Regions from separate parts of the Peribacillus sp. YIM B13472 genome, predicted to be linked through region 1. Evidence: riboswitches for the same ligand, from Rfam matches in the RefSeq annotation. Region 1 holds a riboswitch; the other holds the start of a gene.
What was found. Region 1 has a riboswitch for preQ1 ahead of queF (preQ(1) synthase). Riboswitches for the same ligand answer to the same signal wherever they lie in the genome.
Positions count from the first base shown of each region.

Region 2: it holds a riboswitch for preQ1, as region 1 does, so the genes downstream of both, queC (7-cyano-7-deazaguanine synthase QueC) here and queF (preQ(1) synthase) in region 1, are expected to answer to the same signal.

Region 1 is NZ_JBHZPG010000009.1:165,737-173,424, reverse strand. It holds gene ACFX4I_RS10085 (YfmQ family protein) at 206-655, shown strand; gene ACFX4I_RS10080 (BA3454 family stress response protein) at 919-1,053, opposite strand; gene ACFX4I_RS10075 (EamA family transporter) at 1,304-2,161, opposite strand; PreQ1 riboswitch class I at 2,292-2,337, shown strand; gene queF (preQ(1) synthase) at 2,442-2,942, shown strand; gene ACFX4I_RS10065 (aspartate kinase) at 3,146-4,492, shown strand; gene ACFX4I_RS10060 (nitroreductase family protein) at 5,154-5,714, opposite strand; gene ACFX4I_RS10055 (ABC transporter ATP-binding protein) at 6,163-7,688, shown strand, end outside.
Region 2 is NZ_JBHZPG010000052.1:2,355-10,042, forward strand. It holds gene ACFX4I_RS24775 (SRPBCC family protein) at 1-7, shown strand, start outside; gene ACFX4I_RS24780 (HD domain-containing protein) at 222-1,193, opposite strand; gene ACFX4I_RS24785 (hypothetical protein) at 1,240-1,524, opposite strand; gene ACFX4I_RS24790 (TetR/AcrR family transcriptional regulator) at 1,897-2,466, shown strand; gene ACFX4I_RS24795 (DUF4260 domain-containing protein) at 2,521-2,868, shown strand; gene queE (7-carboxy-7-deazaguanine synthase QueE) at 2,923-3,651, opposite strand; gene queD (6-carboxytetrahydropterin synthase QueD) at 3,644-4,114, opposite strand; gene queC (7-cyano-7-deazaguanine synthase QueC) at 4,114-4,779, opposite strand; PreQ1 riboswitch class I at 4,835-4,877, opposite strand; gene ACFX4I_RS24815 (HAMP domain-containing protein) at 5,063-5,872, shown strand; gene ACFX4I_RS24820 (methyl-accepting chemotaxis protein) at 5,890-6,723, shown strand; gene ACFX4I_RS24825 (hypothetical protein) at 7,172-7,387, shown strand.

The DNA.
Region 1 (7,688 bases):
CCATTTTGTTTAGTATTACCATTTCGGAACATTATATTTATAAAACGGAAAATTTTCCCCTTTCGAAGCGCGGCCGTGCGTTCAAGTGCAATGTTTTACAAAAGTGAAACGTTAATAGAACGTACACATTTTCTAGGAAAAACTGTCAGACCTTTTGGTATAATAAGCAATATAAGTATTTATAAACGTAGCGGAGATGATGAAATTGACATTGCCGGTCTTGATTTTGACAATTATCTTAAGTTTGTTAAAAATACTGGTTTCCTGTCTTCCAACCGATGCAGTTAATTGGATTATCGGCAAATTTAAAATACACTCAGAAATTAGTGACGAGAATGCGATCGTAACCTTTGACGGAAAACGTTTGGAAGGTGAAGAAAAAATTCAAATCATTAATTATTTCAATAACGCTAGATTTTTGAAAAAAAATCATATATTCCCTGGGAACGAGCAATTGTTTTTACATCCAGAGAACAGTGGGACTCCATTGGTCATAGATACTAAAAGAAGCAAAAAGGATGTTAGGTTATTTGTGTACATTTACAATGACCACGTGGATGTAGTTAAACAGTACAAGAAGAAAGTCATTTCTTATAGCCTGCTTTCCGATAGCCTCCAAGAACGTTCCGTGCCATTAATAAGAAATTTAGTTTAAAAGAACATTAAAAAGACGGTCCTTAAAAAGACCGTTTTTTTTATAAGTCTTTTATAATGTAATCCATTTCAATTTAGGTACAATTCTAAATAACTTGGTATTCAAATTAAGAGGTTAACGTACACACTGAAGTCTCAATTTTAGTTTATTATGGAAAAAGTAATTAAAAGTGAGGGAATTACTGTAAGAGGTTCTTTAATCGTGCATATGAAATTATTTAAATGGTAATAAAAAAGCAGGTATCTATTGCGATGCCTGCCTTTTTATGCTTTCCATTGTTTTTCAACTTGATGAAGCGCTTGTTGTAAAATTACTTCATGATCTGTATCCGGTTTAGTAAGGACGTTAGTTTGATAAGATTTTCCTTGAAAATCAACTGTTACTGTAACTTTTACCATTATGCATCTTTCCTTTCCTAATTCAGAATTAAATGAGGTGGTTGTACCTATTTCTTTAATACCCGTGGCAGAGGATTTTTCAAACATTTCAAAAGCAGTAAAACATAAGGAGTTAATATTCAAAATTATCTGATATTTTATAGGAAGTGTCAACACTTTTTTTTTTTGACCACTCTATTCCCCGGTAAAATAAAAAAACGACCTGGCTTGTACTCATGACAGCCAGGCCGTTTTTGTAAATGACCCAAATTCATATTTTAGTCAAGATAATGCCGATTAATGCTGCAAGTACGCCGGCAATTTGATAGTTTTTTAGTTTTTCCTTGAATAAATAACATCCAGCGAATACGACAACTAAACAGTTCAGGCTGACGACAGGGAAAATGATGCTTGCGATGCCGGTGTTCAACGCAAAGAAATAACATCCATAGCCTATAGTGCTTAAAAGGCCTACTAAGGAACCGATTTTGACTTCCTGTAGCTTGAGTTTTTCCTTTTTAAAGGCCAGAGCCGAAAGAAGATAAAGAGTTCCGCCTCCATACATTGATACCAGGATATCAAGGGAATTTAAATGAAGACGTGTTGATGTCGTCATAAGAATGCCGAGCACACCAAAAGATAAAATGGATAATAATGTGTGCATCATCCAAGGGACATATTGATGGTTACCTTTAGCATTAGGTGTATACTGAATGACTAATGTAGCGAGAAACATGCAGACGATTCCAGTCCACTGCAAAGTAGAAATATGTTCGTGAAAAATTAAAGCTGCACAGAGAATGGGGAATATTGCATTCGCTGCGATTAATGGGGATGTCAAGCTTGCCGGCCCTTTTTCAAAGGCGCTTGCCATCTGGATATTACCATTAGCGTTCAGTACCCCAATGGCTCCACCAAGCATGATGGACAGCCAGTTCAACTGTAAACCATCCACAAATACTCCATAAAATATGGCCAAAATAAAAGCTGAAAAATAAAAGAAAAATTGGATATGTACTTTTGAGTAACCTTTTCCGCTACTCCATTTAAAAATGCTGTTATTGATTCCGAAACATAAACTTGTGATGAGGGCTGCAAAAATCCACATTGACGTAATCTCTTCCTTCATGTAGGATAAACTTCTTCTACATTTTAAGCTGAATGCATGCAGGAATCAAACCAAGTTTAAAAAGTATGATTGACAGATTAGATATTTTTTTCTATATTTACTATGACAATTTTAAAATATTTCCCGATAAACGGGAGAGGTTCATAGCATCACCCTCTTAAAAAAACTATGGCTTTGATATTTTTCGCGAATCAACCATATCTTTGAGGAGATATGGTTTTTGTTATATAGAGGCCCATTTTATGAATCTCCCTGAAACGTGGGATTAGGAGGACTTTTAATGTCTGGAAGAAAAGAAGAAGAATTAAAAAAAGATATCACACTGCTTGGAAATCAAGGAACAAAATATACATTCGACTATGCGCCTGAAATCCTTGAGTCATTCGATAACAAGCATCCGAACCGGGATTATTTCGTCAAATTCAATTGCCCGGAATTCACTAGCTTATGTCCGATAACGGGCCAGCCTGACTTTGCGACCATTTACATCAGCTATATTCCAAGTGTGAAAATGGTGGAAAGCAAGTCTTTGAAACTTTATTTATTCAGCTTCCGCAATCACGGTGATTTCCATGAAGACTGCATGAACATCATCATGAATGATTTAATCGAATTGATGGACCCTAAATATATTGAAGTCTGGGGCAAGTTTACACCTAGGGGCGGAATTTCCATCGACCCTTACACGAATTATGGGAAACCAGGTACGAAGTATGAGGAAATGGCGGATTACCGCTTGATGAACCATGACTTATACCCGGAAACCGTGGATAATCGCTAAAGAATAGGAGAGACAATGGGCAAATGCCCGTTGTCTTTTTTAGTTTTTTAGCCATTCTCGATCAGTGGTCTTATTGTTTTGTACTCTTAAAAAATACAAATGTCCTTCAGTAACGGAATTCCCGCTTGATTGTTTCGAGAAAAAGCGTAATAATAGGGAGAGTTAATTTTGACAGAATATTTACGAAAATAGGGGATGTCGAGATGAAAGTTGCGAAGTTTGGTGGAAGTTCACTTGCATCAGGTGAACAGTTGAGAAAGGTATTCGAAATTGTTGTTTCTGATCCAGAGAGGAAGATTGTAGTCGTTTCGGCTCCAGGGAAACGCAATTCCGATGATATAAAGGTGACGGATTTATTGATTGAAGCTGCGGAACAGCAGCTGCGCGGGGATAACGGAGAGCATTTGATAGAAGATGTCGTATCCCGCTATGCGAGTATTGCTGAAGAACTGGATATATCCGAGAGTGTCGTCACTGGGATCCACGAAAATTTAATGGCACTGTTGCATGCAGACCAAACTAACCCGAAACGCTATTTGGATACCTTGAAGGCCAGTGGCGAGGATAATAATGCGAAGCTGGTCGCAGGTTATTTCCAAAGCCTTGGAGTAGAGGCGCAGTATATAAATCCGAAGAAGGCTGGCTTGATCGTAACGGATGAAGGTGGATTTACCAAGGTGCTGCCAGAGTCTTATGATCGGTTATATGCTCTGCGTGATGAGCCTGGAATCGTAGTATTCCCAGGGTTCTTCGGTTATACGTTAGATGGTGATGTTTTAACTTTCTCAAGAAGCGGTTCCGATATTACGGGTTCGATTCTTGCGAATGGGGTCAAAGCTGATTTGTATGAGAACTTTACGGACGTGGATGCCGTTTATGCGGTGAATCCAAATGTGGTTTCCAATCCCAAGGGAATCCGGGAATTAACTTATCGTGAAATGCGTGAGCTTTCTTATGCAGGTTTCTCGGTATTTCATGATGAGGCGCTGATTCCAGCATTCCGTGCGGGAATACCTGTCCATATCCAGAATACGAACAATCCGGCGGCACAAGGGACCCGCATTGTGAGTACACGGGATAATACGAACGGGCCGGTCATTGGTATTGCAAGTGATAAAGGGTTTTGCAGCATTTACATTAGCAAATATTTGATGAACAGGGAAGTTGGTTTTGGCCGGAAACTGCTGCACATCCTCGAAGATTATGGAGTTTCATATGAGCATATTCCATCAGGCATCGATGATGTGACGCTAATTCTAAGGCAGGACCAGATGAAGGGTGAAGCCGAGAAGAAAATCATTTCACGAATCAAGAAAGAGCTTCATGCTGATGAAGTGAATGTGGAGCATGATCTTGCCTTGATCATGGTTGTAGGGGAAGGAATGCGCCATAATGTCGGTACAACGGCAAGAGCGTCAAAAGCCTTGGCCGAAGCAAAGGTGAATATTGAGATGATCAACCAAGGCTCTTCGGAGGTAAGCATGATGTTCGGTGTGAAAGGACACAATGAAGAGACGGCAATTCAGGCATTATATCACGAGTTCTTTTGAGTATGAAAGTTTAGGGACCTCCTTTTAGAAAGGGGGTTTTTTGATTAATCTTTTAGTCACTATACATACGCTGGATTTTTCATCTGGTTCTTTATGATAGTGGCAATGACCGTGTGGGGATAATCATTCCAAGCTAACAGACGCGCTGTAGGGTTCAGCGCGTCTGTTTTAATTTAATACCCATTTGTCAAGTGGCTAAAGCAATTGGAGGAGAACGGAGTTGACGCTCTTGAAACGGATAAAAAGGGGCGTCCAACCTCTGGCAGCATCAAGTTTACGAGCCAAATGATTCACTGGCACCAATTGATTTAAAGTAATCACTTCGTTGATCTTGCTGAATAGCATCATGTTTAGAAAGCATCCTTATCACTTCAAGTTTAATACTTCTATATAATACAAAAAAAGAATGTAGGAATAAGTTCTATCTATATGTTAAAACAAAATTGATCGGAGTGTAAGGTGCGAGACTCCTGCGGGAAAAGAGACAACAGCAGGCGTAGGCCGAGGAGGCTCCAGGACCGCCCGTGGAAAGCGAGTGCCCTGCGTTACAATCAACGTTCAAATTGTAAAAGCCATAAAAAAACTGTAGACAAACTCGATTTTCATCGAGTTTGTCTACAGTCTGAGCCTCCAATTGAGGATTGGAGGTTTTTCTTTTATATTAGTCCATAATGGTCAGTATTTGATCGATCTCTTTCCTTGGACGTGGAGTGGGGATCATATCGGGATAGCCGACGTGAAGGCTGCCGACGATCTTCTCGCCGGGTTTCACGCCTAAAGCTTCACGAAACTCCATGCTGTGTATCATGCCGTATGTTTCCCATATCATCCCGATTCCTTGTTCCCAGGCAAGTAGGCTGAAATTCTGGATCAAGGCACATGTGGCTGCATAATCTTCTTCACGTGTCATGGGATTCGGATTCTCTTCCATGATCACCGCAACAAACATCGGTACACCTATAAGTTTATTATATCCTCGCTGTCCGGCCGCTTTTTTCTTTTCAGGGTCCTTCTCTTTGCCTGCCATGAATGCACTGGTTGCTTCCGCTAGTTTTAAACGGCTATCACCATGCACCACGACGAAGCGCCATGGTTGGGTCATTTTATGGTTAGGTGCCCATGTCGCAGTTTCCAATAATGGTTGGATGGTATCAATAGGAACAGGAATGTCCTTAAATCGTTTGATGCTGCGCCGTTCTTTAATGATATCTTCTAGTTTCATGATCATCCTGCTCCTTTAATCATATATGTAAGTTTAATAGTTGAAAAAAAATAATCCCCGGCTGCCTAATATGCTTTCAACGTGAATAAATTACTTGAATAAAGAGGGGGCAATATTCTAGTGACTTGCATTCGCTAATGAGCATATAATTTTACTAGGCACAGAGAAGCCGGGGCGACATTGTAGCTATGTACAATATCAAAAGGGTACGATAAGAGAATATCGTAATTGCTTATCAAATTTCAGAGATCGATAATGAAATTGAAAATCATTATCAATTAGAATTTTCTCTTATTTCTTGTAATTTGTCAAGGCTATTTATTAAAAAAATCAATATATTTACCAATCCTGTATAATAGTTAAAATCTTTTAAAAAATCTGTATAAAAATGTATAATGAGAGGATGAAAAGATGCTATCTACATATGAAGAATCGAAGGGTGTCATAGATGAAAAATTTGTCCTCATTTCTTAAGCCATACTGGCTTTTGATCATTCTTGCTTTATCCTTAATGATTGTCGAGCTCGGGGTAGAGCTGTTACAACCTCTATTTATAGCAAAAATAATTGATGATGGCATTTTGCAGAAAGATTTATCGGTGGTGATTAAATGGGGAAGTGTCATGGTTGGACTTTCCGTTTTTTCATTCCTTGGCGGGATCGTTAATTCCTTTACGGCATCACATGTAAGTCAAAGCTTTGGACATGATGTAAGGAAAAGCCTTTTTGGTAAAATACAGGCGTTTTCTTTTGCGAATTTGAATAATATCCCTACTTCCTCGTTGATAACAAGGATGACGAATGATGTGACCCAACTTCAAAATACGGTTTTTATGGGACTGCGTATCATGGCAAGGGCGCCACTGATCGTAATCGGCGGGGCGATAATGGCTATTACGGTCGATTTGAAACTATCCCTTGTTTTGATCATTTCAATACCGGTTCTTGTCTTTTTCCTTAGATGGGTGATGAAACGAGCGGCCAAGCTGTTTAAGCTCGTACAGAATAAACTCGATAATGTCAATGGCGTCATGAGGGAAAACCTGATAGGCATGCGCTTGATCAAAGCATTTCTTCGTAAGGAGCATGAAATCGGTCGATTTGACGACGCGAATGAAGAGTTGAAAAGAAAGACTGTGACTTCCCTTCGTTTAATTGAAACGACGATGCCTGTGTTGATGCTTGTCATGAATGTGGCGATTCTGATCATTCTCTGGCTTGGAAGTGAATTTATAACAACGGGAGATATACAGGTAGGGGAGGTTGTGGCGATTGTCAACTATGCCACGAGGATTGCGGCATCCCTTTCCGTTTTTTCATGGCTGATCATGGTCATTTCCCGTGCGAAGGCTTCAGCGGAACGTGTGACGGAAATATATGAAACCCCGATAGATATTGATGAAGGCAAGGCGGAAAGCAAGAGTGGGGCCGTCAATGGGGGAGGCATTAAGTTTCTGGATGTATCTTTCCGCTATCCTGGAACCGATACCCCGATATTGAAAAACTTGAGCTTCTCCATCAATCCGGGAGAATCGCTTGCCATCATAGGAGCGACAGGATCAGGGAAAACATCACTGTTTCAGCTGATTCCGAGATTATACGAAGTTGAAAGCGGCTCCATTCGAATTGATGACCAGGATGTAAAAGATATTCCCTTGAATTCGCTTCGGAAAAGGATCGGCTATGTACCGCAAGAGGCCCTGCTTTTTTCAGGAACCATAAAAAATAATGTCGCTTGGGGAAAAGAAGATGCCTCGATGGAGGAAATCGTGACAGCGGCCATGCATGCTCAGGTACATGAGACCGTAATGAAACTTCCGAAACAATATGAAACCCAGTTAGAACAAAAAGGTGTGAATCTGTCCGGAGGGCAAAAACAGCGCTTATCGATTGCAAGAGCATTGGTGCGCAGACCAAAGATTCTCCTTCTTGATGATAGTACTAGTGCGCTGGATTTGAAAACGGAAAGTAAATT
Region 2 (7,688 bases), on a different contig from region 1:
ATTTTAATTCTTAAAGGCTGCTGGTTCAGATGTAGAAAGATCACTAAAAATGCAGTTGGGCGTGCCTAACTCCCAGCACAATGGTGGTACTTAAGATTTTTAAGCATGTTGTGTCCCTTTAATAAGTCTTACCTTCTTTCCTAATTCTGCATTTGTTAATCAAACTCAAGGATGCATATCACCCTTGAGTTTTTTACTTTCCGTATGGTTTGACATGAAATTCAATCGGAAATCACTTTTAGATATATGCCCTTCGAAGCTTTTTTATAGGCTTCAATTCCCATTTTCTTGACTTTTTCTGATAAACTGGATGCTCTTAATAATTGGGTTCCTTGAATAACGAAAGGATCAATGAGGCGCACTTTATTTTTCCGATGTAAATCGTATTCCAATTGATCTTCTTTCACCTTTACGTTACCATGGATCCGTTTTAACAGATTTTGCACTTCATGGTCTTCAGTGGAGCTTAACAAGGACATGACTTCTTCATCTGTACCGAGTAAGTCATCAAGGCTGATCAGGTTTTTAGCCAAAGCCAATTTTAAGGTCTTTGCCAATACATCATAGCCATATATATTAAGTGGGTTCATGAAAAAATCAATAACTTCGCTGTAATACGTTTTCACAAACCATTCCGCCGATTCAATATTATCCAGATACATCCTTCCATTTATTATGATGACATGGTCTAAAAAGTCTTGAACGGATTCCAGTGTGATATGTCCATATTGATACATATCCCGGAGAGTATAATCTACCCGATCGGCGCATAACTCAGGTGCTGGCTGTTCAAGCAATTCCCATTTTGATTGAACAATGACTTCACAATCATATCCATACTTCTTCAGTATAAATGGGATTTCGGATTCCATAATGACATGATCATATATCTTTTCATGATAATCTTCATCCTTACAATCCAGAACGAAATCAATAACATGTGAGAATGCAGTGTGGGATACGTCATGCAGCAAGCCCGCGATTTGTTCCTCCAATGAACCTCCAAGCGCTTTAATTAAAAGCATCACACCAAGTGAATGGTCAAATCGTGTAACATCCCACTTCTCATTAACTAAATAACTTGCCCCGCCTTGATGTATCCCCTTCAACCTTTGGACGGGTTTGCTTAGAATCAGCTCTTCCAGAACCCCCTCTACAATGTGTTTCCCATAGATACTATCCAAAACTATCAATAACTGCCGCCTCCCCCATTCGTTTACTCATTACAGGTAGGTGATCTCACTGATTTTTTTCTGTAAAAATTATTTCCCCCTTTTCATTTTGTTCATATTGCTTTTTTGCCAATTTTATTATTTCTTCTTCATCATTCAAATCGATATCACCTGGATCGACCTCATCAATTCCTTCTATCGTTATCATTTCATTTATTATTACCTGATCTGGTTGATTCACTTTAAAAATTTCTTCTACAGGTTTTGTTTTATCTTTATACGGTTTAGTGAATAAAAAAAGGCCGGTCAAGACTATGATAATTGATCCCAAAATACCGAATTTCTTTTTCATTTATTCATCCCCTCCAACGCTCTATCAATACCCTCATGATACCATATTAGGGTATTAATGGTACTAAAATACATCAAGTGCATATATAGTTGGTTCCTTTTTTCTGTTACTCTGATTTCACCTTTAAAAATAGCTGTAAATTCAAATATCATTGAGTTGCTATGGGTTAGAAAACACCTGGTTGCCGGGAATATTCCATAGGCAATATTCTGCATCCTCTCCTTTGCAACATAGGTGAAATTCCAGTTCATTAAATGGAAAAGTCTCCCTAAAAAAACAGTACTTTATAATATAATCTAATAATTGACATTTGCAAATCAATGAGATATCCTCCTTATTAACCAGTGGTCAATAAATAAGGAGGGTGACAAGATGTCGCCAAGGAAATCGGCAGGTAAAGAATTGTCCAGGGACATGGTCTTGAATGAAGCCAGAAACCTTTTTGCAACGTTAGGGTATTCGAATGTCTCAATGAGGCAATTGGCTAAATCATTGGATTGCAGCCATGGAGCCATTTATTATCATTTTAAAAATAAAGCAGAAATATTTTATAGTTTGGTGAAAACGGATTTTTCCGTTTTAAATACTTTAATCGATGATATCATCATGTCGGAAAATGACCCTTCTGTAAAAATGGAAAAGATTTTATTGTGCTTCTTGGAGTTCGGTTTAACCCAACAGAATCATTATTCCATCATGTTTTTATCGAAGGAAAAAGAAATTCAGCAGTTACTTCAATTCGATTCTAATAAAACATACGAAAAGCTAATCCAGTCCCTGACGGACCTAACGGACAACAAATTGAATCCTGCATCCATATGGTCGATTTTTCTTTCTCTTCACGGATTCATCACTTTTTATATTAATTCTGAACTATCTTATGAAGATGTAAAAGGCTTAGCTTATTTTCATGTAAAAAATATCATCAGAAACATCATATAATTTTTTCGAACATTATTGACCATTGGTCAAACAAACTTTTTTGGGAGGGTTAAAATGGTAAAGAAATTCCTACATATTGAAGGACCCATGGTTCTTTTAGCGGTGATTTACATCTATTCATTCTATGAATTCAGCTGGTGGATTTTCCTGTTATTGATTTTGTCTCCTGATGTTTCCATGCTGGCCTATCTGGTCAATGATCGAATTGGAGCAAAGGTTTATAACCTATTTCACACTTATACCCTGTCCATCTTCATGTTATTGCTTGCCATTTTTCTAAAGTCGGATGCATTGTTGATGATTGGTTTAATTTGGACTGCGCATATTGGAATGGATCGCTTATTTGGGTATGGCCTTAAATACACATCTTCCTTCAAAGCTACACACATTCAAAGGCTGTAATAAACTTAAAAGGCAGTGTGAATACGCCATCACACTGCCTTTTGTCACGTTTCTTTATACACCCCGCTTGTTTCCCCATATATAGGTATGCAGCTGGGGCAGCACTTTCACATCATTCAATTCATCATCTGCTATCACTTTATCTATTAACTCTTCGTACTTCTTCAAAAGACCGCTGATCAATTGACGATCATCAGCCGTCCTGCTATCGTCATTGCCGACCTGCAAATAAAAAGGAATATCCGGGTAACGCCCATGTACATGTTTGGCATATTGATAATCTTCCTCGTTAAAGACGACAATTTTCAATGAAACATGGTTTTCAGGATTTCGATTGGCAAGGTTCGAGATGATTTGGTCGAGCACCGTAAAGTCCGTGTTCATTCTAGAGCTCGGCGGCTTAGGTGAAATCGTCAGTTCATCAATATCGAGAAACCAATCCTGCCATCGGCTCCCTTGTGTTTCGACACCTATCTTCATTTTATTTTCATGTAAGATCGCTATCAAGCCGTTTAAGTTCTTCAGCAGAGCCGGGTTTCCGCCTGATATCGTCACGAAGGAAAAACCGGAACCCCCAATTCGCTTCAGCTCATCCCATATTTCTTCAGCAGTCATTTGGACGGTATCTTCCTTACCGGTGCCATCCCAAGTAAATGCGGAATCACACCAGGCACATGAATAATCGCAGCCGGCCGTCCGAACGAACATGGTTTTTTGACCAATGACCATTCCCTCACCTTGGATGGTCGGTCCGAAGATTTCCATAACCGGGAGTTTACTCACTTTCCATCCACTCCCGTCTGGCTTCGGCATAGCTTGTCGGCGTTTCGTATAGTCGAACAAATTCGACTCTAGCACCCTCATATTCTTTTAATGAAAGGGCTTCGGCCATTTTTTCATAAATCCAGACAACCATATTTTCAGCTGTTGTATTCATGAGCGGCAGGGTTTCATTCAAATAACGATGATCCAGGTGGATTTCAATTTCATTTTTCCATATATCCTTGATGTCACCGAAATCTATCATCAAACCGCGTGAATCCGTATACCCGCTCAATCCGAAAATGACCTTATATGTGTGGCCGTGCAGGTTCTTGCATTTTCCTTCATAGTCATGCAGATGGTGCGCCGCGTCAAAGGTGAATTCCTTACTCACGAGAACCCTCTTGTTTGTATACTTCAATTGGCTGCGCTGAATATCTTCATCTATTTTTTGGAGTTTATCCACTATAGTAAAACCGTACATCATGAAAGCACCTTCCGTCTGCTTACATAGTCATCCAGTCCTTTTTTCCGCAGATTACATGCCGGACAATCTCCACAGCCGTCGGAGATGATTCCGTTATAGCAAGTCAGGGTCTTTTCGCGGACAAAGTCGAATGCGCCAAGCTGATCCGCAAGCTCCCATGTTTCCTCTTTATTAAGCCACATTAGCGGCGTATCAATTACGAATGACTGGTCCATCGACAAGTTCAAGGTCACATTCAACGATTTAATGAATACATCGCGGCAGTCAGGATATCCGCTGAAATCCGTTTCACAGACACCGGTGACAATATGTTTAGCGCCAATCTGACTCGCCAGCACTCCGGCAAACGAAAGGAACAGCAAATTCCTCCCTGGTACGAACGTCGACGGCAATTCCCCTTCTTCTCCGTCCGCCACTGCAATATCACTTCTTGTCAGTGCATTCGGTGCCAGCTGGTTCAGCAGCGACATGTCAAGGATATGATGGTTCACGCCCAATTCCTTGGCAATGTTTTGAGCGCATTCGATTTCCAAGCTATGCCGCTGATTATAATCGAACGTCACCGCTTCCACTTCCTCAAATCTCTCCAATGCCCAGAACAGGCACGTCGTACTGTCCTGACCTCCGCTAAACACTACCACTGCCTTTTCTTTCTTCTTCATTTCTATAAAACTCCTTTTTACGGAAAAAAACAGCACCCTAAGAATAGAGCACTGTTTCTCCTTAGTTTTTTTGAGAGGGTAGCTAGAACCTCTTCCGCCATAACGCGGAATATTATATTTTTCCAAGTCAATAGTAACTTGAAAACGAGAAGAAATCAAGATGTTTGGATTATGGAAAATCACACCTAACGGAAAACTTGGTTATATTCTCATCTGCTTAAATAACCCATTATCCGTCCGATAAAATAGTGTGAATAAAATATCGATAAAGGGGTCCATTAATTTGAAAAGCATTAAAGGAAAGGTATTGGCGGCATTTTCACTCATCATATCTTTATGTGTCATCTTAGGAGCATTCAACATTTACAGCAGCAACAAGTCACTGGTATATTCCCAGGATATCATCGAAAAGGAACTTCCGCTTCTTATCCAAGATGAAAAGTTGCTATATAATCTAGCACAAAGAACTGCATTCGCCCGAGCCTATATTCTATATGGTGACGAGATTTATAAAGAAAGGTTCTTACAATATACCGAAGACAGCAAGGTCATCCAGGAGGACCTCCTCGCTTTAAGCGATTCTGATATTGTGAAGGAATTGATCGAGAAAAGCGTGGATTGGAGGACGATGATTGTAGACCGGGTATTTCCACAATATGAAAAGGGAAATGAAGAACGCGCGAAAGAGATACTCAAAAATGAAGTGGCGCCAAACAGCAATGAAGTAATGGAGGGTTTCAAGGAGCTTGCTTCGGAACGCGAGGAATTGATTGTCGCTTCAGGCGAAACCGTCATCGCAAGCGGGAAATCGGTTAAGACGACAAGTATCATCATATCCATTGCGGCAGTCCTTATCGGCCTTCTGCTGGCGCTTGTGACTGCCAATCTCATTACCACCCCCCTTCTCAAAATCAGGGACAGGATGAAATTGGTGGCTGACGGAGAGCTGAATCATGAGCCTCTGGAGCAAAAGTCATATGATGAAATGGGCGAATTAACGGTATCTGCCAACCAAATGCAGAAAAACCTTCGTGATACGATTGAAAAAATGCTCGTTGTGTCGAATCCGTTTCCAACCAAAGTGAGGATCTGACTCAAGCAGCAAATGAAGTGCAGCAGGGCAGCAAACAAATAGCGACTACGATGTATGAACTTTCGGAAGGTTCGGAGTCACAAGCCAACCGGGCAGCTGAAATGGTTCGCATGATGGATGATTTCACCGGCAGGATCGAGTTGGCCCGCCTAGAAAGTTCAACCGAAATCCTTTCCTTGACCAAGGAGGGCACCACTTTAATGCGCAGTTCGGTCCAACAAATGCAATGTATTGATGGGATTGTAAAAAATGCCGTAGAGCAAGTGAAAGGGCTTGATTCTCAATCGCAGCAAATTTCGCAGCTTGTGCAGGTCATCAAGGATATATCCAATCAAACCAATCTATTGGCGCTGAATGCAGCCATAGAAGCCGCTCGTGCTGGTGAACATGGCAAGGGCTTTGCCGTCGTCGCCAATGAAGTGCGGAAACTCGCTGAAGAGGTCGCACACTCCGTTGGGGATATCACCAATATTGTCTCCGCCATTCAAACGGATTCAAAAACAGTCGTCCACTCCCTGGAAGAGGGTTATACACAAGTGGATGAAGGCACGAAACAGATCACGCTCACAGGCCAATCCTTTGAAACAATCAATCACTCTGTCGGGAATATGGAAATGAAAATACAGCATATTACAGACGAATTGAACTATATCTCCACAAATAGCCAAAGGATCAATCAGGCTATCGAAGATATCGCAGCCGTTTCTGAAGAGTCCGCGGCTGGAATCGAACAAGTCTCCGCCTCTGCTCAGCAATCCAGCTCTTCAATGGATGAAATCACGAATCATGCCAGTGAACTTGCATCTTCGGCAGAACTGCTGACTGAACAGGTTAAGAAGTTCCAATTATGACACTAGCAATTTCCCGTCACATGCATGCGGGAAATTGCTTTTCCCTCCCATTATATGGGTTGTTTCATTTTCGTATATTCGGGGAATAAATAACTATACACAATAATAAACCATTAAAAAGCAAATCTATCAAAAGCGGCTGGAAGTGAATATTTTCCTTTATTTTCAGAATATTTAGTGTATAATTGATTTAAGGAATATTTTAACTTAAATAACCATCACTTCCAATAACCGCTACTAAAAATCTCGACATTTCCTTTCAACACCATGCACGGGCACTTATACTCAGTAAGGATCCATTGCATGCTTTCTCTCGAATCAAATCGTTCACAACTTTATTCACACAAAAACACGATTTCCACTCCAAATCTGTAAAAAAAGGTTAAATTTCACTAATGTTATGTTACTATTAAACTAAGACCTTTTAACCCCATAAGGAGGAATTCATATGAAACGTTTTTTCAAATTCATAACTGATTTTAACGAAAGAAAAGCACTGGAACGGGAAACCGAAGAATTCTTTCGCAAAGAATACGAAAATTATATGAAGATGAATCCTGACAATCAAAGAAAAAGAAGGAGATTAGCTCCTAGATTTTATGTGATTGATGGCGGTAAAAAGGAGTCCAACCTTGAGATTTCTGACAGAAAGAAATCCAGTTAACCAGATTCCTTCCATAATAAGCTGCCAATGCTGTAGCTCAAGACCCACAAACGTTAAATCTCCATGATATACGGAGATTCGTGACCATTCCATTCATTAACAATATATAAACCGAAAGCTCAGATATGCTTCTGAGCTTTTTTTATTTTGCATTCTTCTATAAACACTATATCTATAGAAGAAACTAGGTATTTTTAAAAAAAATGGATTAACTTTAGTTTATTTCATGTTTCAGGTAAAAGAGCAATTATAGACCCATGGGTATTCCCGAGGAAAATACTAAAAAAAAGAGATGTGTTCT